DNA from 3 places in the Pseudoalteromonas sp. Isolate3 genome. Region 1 is predicted to be linked to each of the others. Evidence: predicted binding sites of a transcription regulator. Region 1 holds the regulator's gene; each other region holds the start of a gene.
What was found. Region 1 encodes sigma-54, which starts transcription at its own class of promoters, with help from an activator protein. Its sites were predicted from a motif close to GTTGGCACGNNNNTNGNNT; they were not measured.
Positions count from the first base shown of each region.

Region 2: the regulator sigma-54 is predicted to act here: its motif matches at 1,646-1,664, upstream of L1D46_RS03040 (DUF1328 family protein).
Region 3: the regulator sigma-54 is predicted to act here: its motif matches at 1,596-1,614, upstream of L1D46_RS06285 (TorF family putative porin).

Region 1 is NZ_JAKEVN010000002.1:43,573-46,855, forward strand. It holds gene lptA (lipopolysaccharide transport periplasmic protein LptA) at 1-102, shown strand, start outside; gene lptB (LPS export ABC transporter ATP-binding protein) at 99-824, shown strand; gene L1D46_RS01020 (RNA polymerase factor sigma-54) at 942-2,438, shown strand; gene hpf (ribosome hibernation promoting factor) at 2,466-2,753, shown strand; gene ptsN (PTS IIA-like nitrogen regulatory protein PtsN) at 2,757-3,209, shown strand; gene rapZ (RNase adapter RapZ) at 3,210-3,283, shown strand, end outside.
Region 2 is NZ_JAKEVN010000007.1:45,008-48,290, forward strand. It holds gene oadA (sodium-extruding oxaloacetate decarboxylase subunit alpha) at 1-912, opposite strand, end outside; gene L1D46_RS03035 (OadG family transporter subunit) at 928-1,176, opposite strand; gene L1D46_RS03040 (DUF1328 family protein) at 1,711-1,884, shown strand; gene L1D46_RS03045 (hypothetical protein) at 1,934-2,125, shown strand; gene L1D46_RS03050 (hypothetical protein) at 2,532-3,283, opposite strand, start outside.
Region 3 is NZ_JAKEVN010000019.1:2,614-5,896, reverse strand. It holds gene L1D46_RS06290 (aldo/keto reductase) at 1-757, shown strand, start outside; gene L1D46_RS06285 (TorF family putative porin) at 821-1,498, opposite strand; gene L1D46_RS06280 (hypothetical protein) at 1,786-2,952, opposite strand; gene L1D46_RS06275 (helix-turn-helix transcriptional regulator) at 3,098-3,283, opposite strand, start outside.

The DNA.
Region 1 (3,283 bases):
CAGCAGCTTATCAGTGCTGAAAAAGACGAAAACTCATCAGATCGTGTACACACTATTTTAGTACCTGTTGAAAATAAAAAAGACAATAAAGGCCAACCATGAGCACATTAAAAGCAGAGCTTTTAGCTAAGAGCTACAAAGGCCGCCAAGTGGTTAAAAATGTCGGTCTGGAAGTTGAAGCAGGCAGTATTGTTGGCTTGCTTGGCCCAAATGGTGCTGGTAAAACCACGACTTTTTACATGATTGTAGGCCTAGTTCCGAGCGACAAAGGTAAAATTAGCATCGATGATAACGATATTACCCTTTTGCCAATGCACAGCCGTGCGAGGTTGGGTATTGGTTATCTACCGCAAGAATCTTCGATTTTTCGAAAGTTAACAGTTTACCAAAACTTGATGGCTATTTTAGAGACTCGTAAAGATCTAAATAAAACCACGCGGGAAGAAACTCTAAATAGCTTATTAGATGAATTTAGCATCCAACACATCCGTGATAGTCAAGGTATGGCTCTATCTGGTGGTGAACGTCGCCGCGTTGAAATTGCTCGCGCATTAGCCGCTAATCCTAAATTTATCCTTTTAGATGAGCCTTTTGCTGGTGTTGATCCAATTTCAGTGTTAGATATAAAGAAAATTATTGAGCACCTAAAAAATCGTGGTATTGGTGTACTAATTACTGACCATAATGTTCGAGAAACCCTTGATGTTTGTGAAAAAGCCTACATTGTTTCTCATGGGGAGCTAATTGCATCAGGCACACCTGAGCACGTATTAGCTGACCAAACTGTACGCGATGTTTATCTAGGCGAGCAATTTAGGCTGTAACCATTACGCCACCGACTAGAGCATCTGCTAGACTTATAACAATGACAATAAATCGATAATAACTTAACTGTCTTTGCACAGTTATCGATAACTTAAAAAAAGGATTGTTAGGGATACATGAGGCAATCATTACAGCTGCGCATGGGCCAGCAACTTACAATGACTCCACAACTGCAACAAGCTATACGTTTGTTGCAGCTCAGTACATTGGATCTCCAACAAGAAATTCAAGAGGCGCTAGATAGTAACCCTTTACTTGAAGTGGAAGAAGCGGATTACAACGAAGAAAGCATCGGCAAAAATGAGCAAAAAGCTGAATCTGACGATGTGCAAGTCAGCGCTTCTGCAGACGAAGCACCTAGCGAATATGAACAAGAAAGCAGTGATGCTCTAAATAAAGACACTGTAAGTGACGATTTAGCTATGGATGTTACATGGGATGAGTACATGAGTGCCGCTCCATCAACATCATCAGGGCCAATGCCAGAAGATGAATCTATTTATCAAGGTGCATCGACCGAAACCCTTCACGAATACCTTATGTGGCAATTACAGCTAACTCCCTTTAGTCCGACTGATGAAGCGATTGCTGTGGCAATTGTTGAGGCTATCGATGACTCTGGTATTTTAACGGTAAGCTGTGAAGATATCGTCGAGAGCTTTAATCAAAATAGTGATGAAGAAGAAATCGAACTTGATGAAGTCGAAGCGGTCCTAAAGAGAATTCAATTGTTTGATCCTGTCGGTATTGGGGCGCGTAGTTTACAGGAATGCCTGTGTATTCAACTTCGCCAATTCGATGCAAACACGCCATATTTAGCTGAAACTAAAATGGTTTTATCTGAGCATATCGAATTATTAGCGAGTCGCGACTATCGAACTTTGATGAAAAAGACTAAGCTTAAAGAAAATGAGCTTAAAGAAGTAATGACGCTAATTCACAGCTTAAACCCTAAGCCTGCGGATAGCATAGTACGCGAAGAGTCTGAGTACGTCATACCTGATGTATCAGTGAAAAAAGTAAAAGGTCGCTGGGTGGTTGAGTTAAACCCAGATAGTATGCCAAAGATTAGAGTGAACAGCCAATATGCGGCTATGTCTCGCTCTGTTAAATCAAGTAGCGACAGCCAATTTATTCGCTCTCACTTACAAGAAGCAAAGTGGTTTATTAAGAGCTTAGAAAGCCGTAACGATACACTATTAAAAGTGACCAACTGTATCGTTCAACAACAACAAGCTTTCTTTGAGCATGGCCCAGAAGCAATGAAGCCGATGGTGCTAAATGATGTTGCTGAAATGGTCGAAATGCATGAATCGACGATTTCACGAGTAACAACGCAAAAATATATGCATACCCCTAGGGGTATTTTTGAGTTGAAATATTTCTTCTCAAGCCATGTCAGCACTGAAAATGGTGGTGAGTGTTCTTCAACAGCAATACGCGCTTTAATCAAGAAGTTAGTCGCTGCAGAAAACTCGGCTAAACCATTGAGTGATAGCAAAATTGCAGATATATTGGCTGAGCAAGGAATTAAAGTAGCTAGACGTACAATTGCAAAATATCGTGAGTCTCTAGCAATACCTCCGTCTAATCAGCGTAAGAGTTTGATTTAGACGTTTTACATAGAAGGAAAAATGCTTATGCAACTAAATTTAACTGGTCGTCATGTAGAAATCACTGATTCATTAAGAGACTATGTAAACACCAAGTTTGCGAAACTAGAAAGGCATTTTGACCATATTAATAATGTTCATGTCATTCTAGATGTAGAAAAATTAAGCCAAAAAGCAGAAGCAACTTTACATGTAAACGGAGGCGAATTGTTCGCTTCTACAGAACATCAAGATATGTACGCAGCCATTGACTCGTTGATCGATAAGCTTGATCGCCAAGTCATTAAACACAAAGAGAAATTAGCTCGACATTAAATTATGAAACTAAGTTCACTTACTAATCAGGACTGCAGCAAAGCTGCGGTCCTTTTTAATAGCAAAAAAAGAATTCTTGAATATATCAGCGAACTGGCTCACCAGCAGCTTCCTCATTTATCTCAACAAGATATCCTAAATGCTTTACTCAACCGAGAGAAGCTAGGTAGCACCGGTATTGGCCGAGGTATTGCTATTCCACATGGCCGAATGAGTGGCGCCGATGAACCTCAGGCGTTTGTCATAGTGAGTGAATCCCCAATCAATTTTGATGCAATTGATAATCGCCCTGTTGACATTTTCGTAGCACTCATCGTACCAGATGGTGACTCTCAGCTTCATCTAAAGACCTTATCAACAATTGCTGATAGACTTAAAGATAAAGAGTTTTGTAAACAGCTGCGTAGCGCTACTACCGATCAGCAACTGTTTCAGGTTATATCAGCAGAGGCATAAATGGAATTAATCATTATCAGCGGTCGCTCAGGCTCAGGTAAATCGGTCGCTTTACGAGTACTTGAAGACTTAGG
Region 2 (3,283 bases), on a different contig from region 1:
CATGTTAGTTAACATGCCGCCAGGTACCTGTGCTAATAAGATGCGACCATCAACGCCTTTTAAGCTACCTTCAAAAGCAGCATATTTCTTACGTACATCACGGAAGTAAGCTGCAATTTCTTCTAATTGGTTTAAATCAAGGCCAGTATCTCGCTCTGTGCCTTCGACAATTGAAACTATTGTCTCCGTCGCGCTATGACCATAAGTCATACTCATTGACGAAATCGCCGTATCAAGCATATCAATACCTGCATCGATTGCTTTTTGATAAGTTGCAGTGCTTAAGCCAGTAGTAGCATGGCATTGCATCGCAATAGGAATAGACACGGTTTCTTTTAGGCCTTTGATCAACTGCTCACAATCATATGGCTTTAATAAACCTGCCATATCTTTAATACAAATCGAATGACAGCCAAGCTCTTCAAGCTGTTTTGCGAGTTTCAGCCACATATCAAGTGTATGTACAGGACTTACTGTGTATGAAATTGTACCTTGAGCGTGAGCTCCCACTTTAACAGCTGCTTTAATAGCAGTTTCAAGGTTTCGTACATCGTTCATCGCATCGAAAATACGAAATACATCAACCCCATTTTTGTGTGCTCGCTCGACAAACTTTTCGACCACATCATCAGCATAATGACGGTAGCCTAAAAGGTTTTGTCCACGAAGTAACATTTGCTGCTTAGTGTTTGGCATTGCAGCCTTTAGTTCGCGAATACGTTGCCAAGGATCTTCACCTAAATAACGGATACACGAGTCAAACGTTGCCCCCCCCCATGATTCAATTGACCAATAACCCGCATTGTCGAGTTTTTCGGCTATGGGTAGCATGTCGTCTAAGCGCATACGCGTTGCCAAAAGAGACTGGTGTGCGTCACGCAATACTAATTCGGTTAATTTTAATTTAGCCATGTTCGAGCTGCCCCGTTATTTTTGTTTATTTCGAAATTGAGCGATTGCAGCGCTTATTGCTGCAATATGTGCCTGAGGCACACCCTGTTGAGGTTGAATTTTTGCTGTTCGCGTAGGTTCTGCACTTGCTGGATCATCAAATCGACCCACTAGTTTTGACATTAAAGTGACTGCTGTAATCAGAATAGTCAGAAAAACAAACACGCCTACCATGCCTGTTACCATCAAACTGGCCGCAGTGGTGAGTAATCCACCTATATCCATACGACTCCCCTCGCTTACTTAAAATAAAAAGTTATTTTTGTTAAATAATTATGCACCAATAATAACAAACCAAAATCATTTGTATAGCACCATTGTAAATTGGTAAAACCAATTAATTTTAAAATAACATGCCGCACATATAATTAACACCCTACATTTCCATCATTCAAAGCCTCGATATAGATGATATAAATAGTCGATATAGCCATAAGTTATATGTTCAGCTATTAACTAAAAACCAGCAAGCGTCTAAAAACCACACACAACAAGGTGTTAGACTTTACCAACCAATAAAAAGTTAAATTGGTCTTACCAATACTGTGACAATCTGATGTTTTCCTCATGCAACTCAATATGAAAAAATATCACTATGAATAACTTACATGCTTACTCGTAAATGTTACCAAGTGATGAACATCTACCAGCATCACAAATAAAGGTAAACCATTGAAATAAAACAAGTAAAATATCTGGCACAGAACTCGCTTCAGTTACATCGAACTTTAGAAAATTTAAATAGCCAAGGAGACCATTATGTTACGCTGGACCATTACTTTTTTAGTTATCGCGTTAATCGCAGCAGTGTTAGGTTTTGGTGGTATCGCAGGAGCCGCTGCAGGCATCGCTAAAATTATCTTTTTTATATTTTTAGTACTACTAGTTATTTCACTGGTATCTGGAGCTCTTAGAGGTAACGCCCCTAAGTAGTTATAAGCAAATAACCACTTAATTTATTTTATTTACAAGGAATTTCGTTATGAAAAATTCAACTTTGAAAGCCGCTACTATCGCTCTATTTTCAGGTCTATTCATCATGGGTTGTGAAGATAACTCGGCAGAAGATGCAGGTGAGCGTATTGATGAAGCAATTACTGATACACAAAATGCTGTTGAAGACGCATGTGAAGAAGTAAAAGAAGGTGTTAACGCAGAAGAAACTAACTGCTAATCACAACACTTTATGAAGAAAGCGGCCAAGTGTCGCTTTTTTTGTGTATGCAAGTTAGCAAGTTAGCAAGTTAGCAAGTTAGCAAGTTAGCAAGTTAGCAAGTTAGCAAGTTAGCAACTCTAGGCTGCCTGCTGCTTGTGTCAAGGAGCTTGCTAACTTTACTCTTTCCCCCAGAAACACTCTAATTTGTTAGGTTTCGCTCCGTTTTGCCCTACGTCATATAGGTCGTCATTTATGGCGACACGTGTTTTATCACACATACGTGACGGGCTAAAGCCCGACTTACAGCCGCATAAATTGAGAGAATCGCGCGAAATAAATTTCACGCCTTCGCGGGGTAAACCCGCAGCTACCTTAAGCTCGTAACTTTACTCTTTCCCCTAGAAACTCGCTAACTTGTTGGGTTTCACTTACAACCCGTTGTGAGGGGTTCATTTGTTGTTACACTCGCTATATGCCACTTCCCATCAACAAAGCCCACTTTTGCTACATCACTCACAGCAAAATCACCAGGTACATTCAAGCGTGTTAAGTTACTTGCTAACTGTTGTTTACAGTATGGACCTGTATCACCATGCATCACTAACACAGGCTTATTGGTGTGCTTTGCGAAGTCACTGATGGCATCACGGTATACTTTAAAAGCATCACAGTTTGAGCGCTGTGATTCACTACAAACTGGTTTACTGGTCGGGTGGTAAATATCAGCCTGAAAGCCAAACACATACGCCTTAGCATCTTGTTGAACGAGTGCTTGTTTTAACCAAATTAAATTGTACTTATCACGTTTGTCGGCTGCATCAAGTGCTGCGCTTTTGTCACTTTTTAAAATTTGCGAGCGACCATTAAAAGTACCCGGTATATGTAAGGTGCGAAACTCAATGCCATCGAATTGCCAACGAGCATTCTCTAGCATTTCAGCTTGTGTTAAATAACCCTGTAACTGTTTTGCTTTTTGTCTATAAGCATCGTCGAACATTAAGCCTTTAACAAAACTTAGCCGTTCGAGCTCATCAAATTGAGGAGTTAATGTGACGCGGTCGCAATCTGTCCACTCATTATCACCTGGGGTGTAAATAAAAGGCTGCGTAGTCAGCGATGTTAATAACGCCTTATTAGTTTGCAAAAGCTTATTCGTGCAAGCAAGCGCTCCTGATT
Region 3 (3,283 bases), on a different contig from region 1:
TGACATCTACGGTGAATACGGTTGTGAAGCTGAATTTGGTAAAGCACTTAAACTAAAACCAAGTATTCGTGATGAAATCAAAATCATCACTAAATGTGGTATTAAGCCTGCGTTTGCAAGCCTAGGATTACAAGGCAAAGCAAACCACTATGATTCAAGTGCCGCGCATATTATTGCCTCAGCACAGCAGTCACTAAAAAACTTCAACACTGATCGTTTAGATGTATTACTTATTCATCGCCCTGATTACTTGATGAATGCCGATGAAATGGCACAAGCATTTAATACCCTAAAAGCAAATGGTGATGTGATTGACTTTGGTGTATCTAACTTTACGCCATCACAACTTAGCTTGTTACAGTCGCGTTTAGACTTTGAGCTTGTAACTAATCAAATTGAGTTTTCACCTTACGAAATGAAAGCCCTTGATGATGGCAGCTTAGATCAATGCCAATTGCTCGATATCAAACCTATGCTTTGGTCACCATTGGCAGGGGGGCGTTTATTCTCAAGTGATGATGAAAAAGCGGTACGTTTACGTGCCGTGTTAGAGCAGGTTGGTGCTGAAATTGGCGCCACAGCAATTGATCAAGTTGTTTATGCTTGGTTGTTAATGCACCCGAGTGCACCGTCTGTGGTACTTGGTACGGGTAACATTGAACGTGTTAAATCAGCGGTTGAAGCTAAGCAGCTCTCTATGAGCCGTGAACAATGGTATCGCATTTGGCAAGGCTCAACTGGTCATAGTGTGCCTTAACGAATAGCCCTAAACGAGAAAAGGGCCTTACGGCCCTTCGTGTTGCAGCAAGTAACACATTCTTTATAAAGTGAAGTCAACCGCGTAAGCGACGTACACTTTTACATCTGAACCATCGATGTCATTGTCTGAAAGACCGAAAGTAAAGCCGTCTTTCGACACTGAAACGCCGTAGTCGATGATGTCATCATCACCAATGAAATCCCCTGAGTAATGACCTAAATGAAGGGCCATTTCTGCACCGCTACTGCCAACTGGGAAGCCGTAGTCAGCATTTAAATAAAGTGAATCACCAAAGTCTGTACCGTCACCGCTAGCTGCTGATGTTGCTAGTACTGCTGCACCAAAGGTGAAGCTACCCATGCTAATGCTACCGTAGATTTCTGAGAAATCTGCATCTGTGTAAGATGCTGCATCTGGGTATGCATAATAAATGTAGCCAACATCGTAGCTAAAGGTTTCATTGATTTCACCGCCAAAACCAGCATAAAGGTCTAGCTCGTACGTCATGTCGTCAGCCCAGCTAGCATTCGATACCCAAGTACCCGCATAAAAGCCAGATTCACTTGCGTAGTCGATACCACCTTGGATTGCAGCATCACCGCCAGTTTGCTCTTGACCACGCCATAAGTAATTTGACGTTGCCGCAGCGTTTGCTGTGACTTCTGCATAACTATATGTCGAGCTCAAAGTTAATAGCGCAAGAGCGCTTGCTGCGACCGTTTTTTTTAGTTTTAGCATGTTTCTGTATCCTGTTGTTATGTTGATTTTGTCCCATTTCAGATTGCAGTCTGGTTATTATTCGAGGACATTTATTATGTGTTGTCTGGATACGATGTTGCACTGGTTGTGCCAAGTTCATTTTGAATGGGCTATTTTATGCTTAAATGCTTTAAAAACAGACTTCTAAGATGGCTTAATTGAAAAAATAGTGGATATTTGAATTGTTCATGCGCACTTGTGTGGTGCAAAAAATAACCCGGTTGCACAATTGCGAAGCACCCGGGTTTCTCTTATTTGAGAGTGACTTAGCCGAAAATCGCTCGCATCAGACTAATAGTCTCTTCAACACTTCGGCCTTTTTCAACTTCACTGATGATTGAATCGCGCTTTGCTTTGATATGTTCAGGGATATCATCACTTGCTAATGCACGGTCTACCAGTATCTCAGCTGATTCTTTGCCACGGCGTACGGTCTTTTTACCTGCTGAGCTCGTGGTACTCTTAGGTTTGTTTAACAACTTAATATAGTTTGAGTTATCGGCGGTACTTTTATCTGCATAATAAAAGAAGCTAGGTAATAGGGCTTTAATTTCAACTAAAGATTGCTCAAGTTCATTTGCGGCGCTAGCCATTTTGAACCAAGGCATATTATGGATTGCTTCTACAATATCTTGCCAGTAGCGCTCAAAATCACGGTTATTTAATTTGGTAATACCTAGTGCCCCACAAAGGGCATCAAGTTTACTATTTACGATTGGTGTAAACACATCAGGTCGGCGCATCGCAAGTAAGCGAGTTGCAGGAGCAAGCGTTGGCTTTTCATCGCTACCATTAAATGCCATCAAGTATGCAACCATAAAGTGTTGATAATGCTCTTGGGTTATTTCGCCTTCAAGTGGAATGTGCGCTAAGGCTTCATCGAATGCACCAGGCAAATCACTCAACATTTGGTGAAAGCCTTTTGCGTTCTTCGTAGAAGCAAACCATTCAACATCGAAGTTATAGCTGCTTGGATCAAGCGACGCACTGTGTTTACCTGAAAACGCTAAACGGTCTTCAGGGATCATCTCTTTTAATGATTGTGATTTAATCGCTGCAATGTAATTAGCTAAACGTAGTTGCTCATCAAGTGCCACAAGCTCTTTATGCTGTTCGATGAAGCCTGCGATAACTGGCCATGGTGCAACTCTTAAGGTTTTTAATTGCAAAAAGCTGATGGCAGAAATTAATAAGTCATGAAGTTTCTTAAGTGTCGGTAATTGCTTATCTTCTAATAGATCGTAGTTAATGCGATCGCGGCTTGCACTTAATAGCTCATAGCACCAGCCTAAAAAGTCTTCAGGGTGGTTTTCTACTTTAACTGCCATTAGGTTTAAGCTGATATCAGAGGCCTGCTTGAGGATGTTTTGATAAATTTGACTTTCTTGCTCGCCAAGCGCCATTTTTGACGGTGAAATAAGCAGTTTCTTCATGCTTAATCGATACTCCAGTTTTGACCAAATTAGGTTGTTTGATTTTAGTACACAGGGTGCAAAAACAACAGGGTCGTGCATCATACCGAAGTAATGAAATGATGCAATCTTACTGATAGAGCAAGATTGCGATTGACTTGATTAATTAATCATTATCATCAAGTGTAAATAATTGCTCAACGGTAAGTTCAAAGTGGGTTGCAATTTTTAACGCGATAATAACCGAAGGTATAAAGCGGCCTGTTTCAACTGTGCTAATGGTTTTACGTGATACTGCAATGGCATCAGCGAGTTCTTGCTGCGATAAACCCTTCTCTTTACGGAATTTAGC